Linked DNA regions of Streptomyces liliifuscus. The protein of the gene in region 1 interacts with the protein of each later gene in a pairwise test. Links are inferred from orthologs where the notes say so. Each region holds a gene or a part of one and is shown on either strand. Other genes may lie near its edges.

The links. The genes of interacting proteins can lie anywhere in the genome.
Region 2: the proteins of rpsL (region 1) and rimP interact in binary tests that used the Escherichia coli proteins (3 or more experiments, as listed by UniProt). The link is inferred for Streptomyces liliifuscus from one-to-one orthologs.

The regions. Positions count from the first base shown.
Region 1 is NZ_CP066831.1:6,446,987-6,449,688, reverse strand. It holds rpsL (30S ribosomal protein S12), read right to left. Parts: upstream 1,687-2,702; coding sequence 1,315-1,686; downstream 1-1,314. Other genes in the region: JEQ17_RS27820 (DUF1707 and DUF4190 domain-containing protein), read right to left, coding at 1,975-2,601; rpsG (30S ribosomal protein S7), read right to left, coding at 842-1,312; fusA (elongation factor G), read right to left, coding at 1-802. UniProt on the Escherichia coli protein: With S4 and S5 plays an important role in translational accuracy. Interacts with and stabilizes bases of the 16S rRNA that are involved in tRNA selection in the A site and with the mRNA backbone.
Region 2 is NZ_CP066831.1:3,313,933-3,316,992, forward strand. What follows is about bases 1-2,706. They hold rimP (ribosome maturation factor RimP), read right to left. Parts: upstream 1,760-2,706; coding sequence 1,241-1,759; downstream 1-1,240. Other genes in these bases: JEQ17_RS13880 (YlxR family protein), read right to left, coding at 1-105; nusA (transcription termination factor NusA), read right to left, coding at 243-1,238; JEQ17_RS13895 (hypothetical protein), read left to right, coding at 1,965-2,510; JEQ17_RS13900 (ferritin-like domain-containing protein), read left to right, coding at 2,507-2,706. Outside these bases: more of JEQ17_RS13900, read left to right, coding at 2,707-3,004; JEQ17_RS13905 (aminoglycoside phosphotransferase family protein), read left to right, coding at 3,032-3,060.

The DNA of each region.
Region 1 (2,702 bases):
GGGTGACCGTGGTGCCCTCGGACTTGCCGGACGCGATGGTGATGCGACGGATCGCGGCGTACAGCTGCTCCACGGAAGGCTCCTTGCCCTCCAGGTACAGCTCCATGATCTCGTCGTCGTTCTCGGCGACCGTCTCGACGAGCTTGCCGCGGTACTCCTCGGCAGCCTCGGTGTGGGTGGCCGGGATGTCGACGACGTCGTACATCTCGCCCTTCTCCGCCTCGGCGGACCACACGAGAGCCTTCATGGTGACGAGGTCGACGACACCCTTGAAGTCGGCCTCGGCACCGATCGGGAGCTGCATGACGATCGGCTGCGCGCCGAGGCGGCCGCTGATCATGTCGACGCAGCGGTGGAACTCCGCGCCGGTCCGGTCGAGCTTGTTGACGAAGCAGATGCGCGGCACGCCGTAACGGTCGGCCTGACGCCACACCGTCTCGGACTGCGGCTCGACACCCGCGACACCGTCGAACACGGTGACGGCACCGTCGAGGACGCGGAGCGAACGCTCCACCTCGACCGTGAAGTCGACGTGACCCGGGGTGTCGATGATGTTGATCGTGTAGTCGTTGTCCTCAAGCGGCCAATGACAGGTGGTAGCAGCAGAGGTGATCGTGATGCCACGCTCCTGCTCCTGCTCCATCCAGTCCATGGTGGCAGCGCCGTCGTGGACTTCACCGATCTTGTAGCTGACGCCGGTGTAGAAGAGGATCCGCTCGGTGGTGGTCGTCTTACCCGCGTCGATGTGGGCCATGATCCCGATGTTGCGGACCCTGGCCAGGTCAAGTGAAGTGGTAGCCATAAGGCTTCGGTCTTCTCTCGGTCTCGATGGGGGTAGCGACTACCAGCGGTAGTGCGCGAAGGCCTTGTTGGACTCGGCCATCTTGTGGGTGTCCTCGCGCTTCTTCACAGCGGCACCGAGGCCGTTGGAGGCGTCGAGAAGCTCGTTGAGCAGACGCTCGGTCATGGTCTTCTCGCGACGGGCGCGGGAGTAACCGACCAGCCAGCGCAGCGCCAGGGTGCTCGCGCGGCCGGGCTTGACCTCGACCGGCACCTGGTAGGTGGCGCCACCGACACGGCGGGACTTGACCTCGAGGGTCGGCTTGATGTTCTCAAGAGCGCGCTTGAGCGTGATGACCGGGTCGTTGCCGGTCTTCTCGCGCAGGCCCTCCATGGCGCCGTAGACGATGCGCTCGGCGGTGGAGCGCTTGCCGTTCAGCAGCACCTTGTTGATGAGCGACGTGACAAGAGGAGAACCGTAGACCGGGTCGATGATGACCGGGCGCTTCGGGGCGGGGCCCTTACGAGGCATTTCTACTTCTCCTTCTTGGCGCCGTAGCGGCTGCGGGCCTGCTTGCGGTTCTTGACACCCTGGGTGTCCAGGGAACCTCGGATGATCTTGTAGCGAACACCCGGCAGGTCCTTCACACGGCCACCACGCACGAGCACGATGGAGTGCTCCTGCAGGTTGTGTCCCTCACCCGGAATGTAAGCGGTGACTTCGATCCCGCTGGTCAGACGCACACGCGCGACCTTACGCAGGGCCGAGTTCGGCTTCTTCGGGGTGGTCGTGAACACACGCGTGCAGACGCCGCGACGCTGGGGCGAACCCTCGAGTGCGGGCGTCTTGTTCTTCTCGACCTTGTCCTGCCGGCCCTTCCGGACCAGCTGCTGGATCGTAGGCACTACTTCTCCGGTTTCTGTGTGCCGAATGGTGAAGCTAACCTGGAACATCGCCGACCCACGCGGTCGGGTGTGTCGAATCCTGCAGACTCTCGCCGTGAAGCGAGAAGAGCGCAGATTTACGGTGGCCGCTTACGACTCCCCTTGCGGTTTGAAGGCACGCACGGGAGCCAGGGCACACCCCAGGCACAAGGTCTGAGCGTACCTACCTCATACGCTGCGGTCAAAACAAATGGGCCGCACTAACATCTCTGAGCCGACCATGCCAACCCGCCACGCCGTCCGTGATCTTCATCCGGTCGTCAGTGCGGCGATGAGCAGCAGCGTCACCACAAGGGTCCAGCTGGCCGTGGCCAGCCATCCGATGACCAGTCCGGTGAGCGCGAGACCGTCACCGCTCTCGCCTCTGCGACGGATCTCGGAGCGCGCGGAATGGCCGAGAATCACCGCGGGAAGACCGGTGAGCCCGAAGGTCACCAGACACAGCCCACCGCAGATCGCCGACCCGATCGCCTTCTCGTTCGTCTTCGGCACCGGAAGGGGCAGGAACGTCCGTGGCACGGCCCCTACGGCCGCCGGCAGCGGAACGGGCCCCTGGGGCAGGTCGGCCACCAGAAGGGCCAGCTCGCCCACCGTACGGGCCGCGTAGGCCCGCGCCACCCGCTTCTCGAACTCGGCCTGCTCCATACGCCCCTCGCCGAAGCCGGCTCTGAGCACATCGACGGCCCGCTCCCGGTCGGAGTGCGAGGCGAGCATGGCATGCGCGGTGTCCCCGTACCCGGGCTGCGGAGGACCCCCCTGCCCGTACCAGACCGGCGGCTGACCCCCCTGCCCACGCCAGGACGGCACACCACCCGACCCCTGCCGGGCCTGCGCGTCCTTCGGCCCCTCCCCCGGCTGCCACGACGGATACGACACGGGAGCACCTCCCCCCGAAAGACTGGGCTTCCATCATGCTCCAACGCGGCATTTCCGGCATAGGTTCCCGTCACGGGAAAAGCCGAAGGGCGGCCACCCCA
Region 2 (3,060 bases), 3.1 Mb from region 1 along the record:
GCCCTCGGCCGCCACGGTGCGCAGCAGATCGATCTTGGCCGCTCGCTCCCGGCACCCCACACAGGTGCGCTCAGGGCATGCACGGGCACGCGTCCGGCCAGACACTCTTAAGTCTACCTCCCCGCACCGACCTCACCCCTTTGGGGCAAGAACCGAACGGTTGTTGTCGTAATCCAACCGTCACACGGCGTGATCTATTCCCGATCTTGCCGTTGACGCCCCGGACCTGGGGCTGTTTCGCCTCAGTCCTGCTTCTCGGCGGGCTGCTCGGTGTCCGGACGGATGTCGATGCGCCAGCCGGTCAGACGGGCGGCGAGCCGGGCGTTCTGCCCTTCCTTGCCGATCGCCAGGGACAGCTGGTAGTCGGGGACCGTCACTCGCGCGGAGCGGGCCGCGAGGTCGACGACCTCGACCTTGGAGACCCGGGCCGGGGACAGCGCGTTCGCCACCATCTCCGCCGGGTCGTCCGACCAGTCGACGATGTCGATCTTCTCGCCGTTCAGCTCGGCCATCACGTTGCGCACGCGGCCGCCCATGGGGCCGATGCAGGCGCCCTTGGCGTTCAGCCCTGACCGGGTGGACCGGACGGCGATCTTCGTGCGATGGCCGGCCTCGCGGGCGATCGCGGCGATCTCGACCGAGCCGTCGGCGATCTCGGGCACCTCGAGGGCGAAGAGCTTCTTCACCAGGTTGGGGTGCGTGCGGGAGAGGGTCACGGAGGGACCGCGTACGCCCTTCGCCACCCGCACGACGTACGACCGCAGCCGCAGGCCGTGCGTGTAGGTCTCACCGGGGACCTGCTCCTGCACCGGCAGGATGGCCTCCAGCTTGCCGATGTCGACGAGCACGTTCTTCGGGTCACGGCCCTGCTGGACGACACCGGTGACGATGTCGCCGTCGCGGCCCGCGTACTCGCCGAGCGTCGCGTCGTCCTCCGCGTCCCGCAGGCGCTGCAGGATGACCTGCTTGGCGGTGGTGGCGGCGATCCGGCCGAAGTCGGACGGGGTGTCGTCGAACTCGCGCGCCCCCTGACCCTCCTCCAGGTCCTCGGCGTCCTCCTTCGCCCACACGGTCACATGACCGGTCTCCCGGTCGAGCTTGACGCGCGCGTGGCGGCGGCTTCCCTCGGTGCGGTGGTAGGCGATGAGGAGGGCCGACTCGATCGCCTCGACCAGCAGGTCGAAGGAGATCTCCTTCTCCCGCACCAAGCCCCGCAGGGCACTCATGTCGATGTCCACGGCTACGCCTCCTCCTCTTCCTTCATGTCTGCGTCGTTCTCGTTGGACTTGCGGTTGAACTCGACCTGGACGCGCGCCTTGTCGATGTTCTCGAAGGCGATCCTGCGGGCGGTGGCCTTGCGTCCCTTGACGCCGGGCACCTCCAGGTCGATCCCGTCCTCGTCCACCGTCAGGATCCGGGCGACCAGTTCGTCGCCGCTCGTCAGCTGGAATCTCACCAGGCGGTCCGTGGCGCGTACGTAGTGACGGTGTTCCTTGAGCTCGCGCTCGGCACCGGGGGTTCCCACTTCGAGGGTGTACTCGCCCTGGCCCATCGCGTCGGTCTCGTCGAGCTTCGCCGAGAGCGCGCGGCTCACATCGGCGATCGCGTCCAGATCGGCTCCCTCGTCGGAGTCGACCACGACGCGCAGCACACGCTTGCGTCCTACCGAGTCCACCTCGATCTCCTCGAGATCGAGTCCCTGGGAGCTGACGAGCGGTTCCAGGAGCTCTCGAAGCCTCTCGCTCTGGGTGGTGCTCATCCGGGTGACTCCTCGGCCGCGTGTGCTGTTGTGGGTAGGTCGCGTGTCAGGTCAAAGGGTATCCGGTCCCAAGGGGTGTTGCCGTCCACCGTGGCCCGCCCGACGGCGGGACGGCGCCGCTGGTGGGTGCGGCGGCGGTACACGGGTACCGTGATCACGGGCCTGCCGCCCTTCCGTTCGTACGAGCCCTCCGAGGACGTCTGCCGTGCCGTTCACCCTGCCGTCGCGCATCCCCTCGGGGCCGCGCCGAAGGAGCCTGTTCGCCGGGGCCGCCGGTGTCGGCGCCGCGCTGCTCACGGGCTGTTCCTCCTCCGACTCCTCCGAGACCACCAAGGGGAGCACGTCCGCCGCCGAGCGGGCACGCGCGCGTGCGGCCCTCGACAGCGAGCGGCTCGCGGAGCGGTACGAGGCCGTGCTCGCCGTGCATCCCGCGCTGGCCGGGCGGCTGTCGCCGCTGCGGGCGGAGGTCGTACGGCACGCGGAGGCGTTCGGCGGAGGCAGGAAGGCCTCCGGGAGTGCGTCGCCGAGTGCTTCCGCCGATCCGTCCGAGGCGCCTTCCCCCGGCCCGTCCGCCGAGGTGCCGGCCGTGGAGAAGGACGCCCTCGCCGAACTCGCCACGGCCGAGCGGACGCTGGCGGACCGGCGTACGAAGGCGCTCCTCGACGTGCCGGGAGAGCTGGCGCGGCTGCTGGCCTCGGTGGCTGCGGCCGGTGCGGTGCACGCGTTTCTGCTGACGGAGGGCGAGAAGTGAGCGGTTCCGGAAGGGCCGGAGAAGCAGACCGGAAGGCCAAGGCGCCGGCGGAGCTGACGGCCGTGCAGGCCGCGCTCGCGGCCGAACACGCCGCCGTGTACGGCTACGGGGTCGTGGGCGGGAAGATCGGCGAGGCCCGGCGCGGCGAGGCCCGGGCGGCGTACGACGCGCACCGGGCCAGGCGGGACGAACTGGGGCGGGCGGTGCGCGACCTGCGGGGGAAGCCCCGGCCCGCGGCGGCCGCGTACGCGCTGCCGTTCCCGGTGACGGACGCGGAGTCTGCCGTGCGGCTCGCCGCCGAGCTGGAGGACCGGGTGGCCGGGGTGTACTCCGACCTGGTCCGTGCCTCGGAGGGCGACCGGCGCCGGGCGGCGGCCGAGGCGCTGCGGGACGCGGCGGTGCGGGCGGTGCGCTGGCGGGGCGAGAGCGTACCCTTCCCTGGGCTCGCGGAGCGGTCGGCCCGGTCCACCGCGTCGGCGGCACCGCCGTCGTAACGCGTACAGGAAGGAAACGACTCGCGCATGGCTTTCGAACCGCCGCGGCGTCTGGT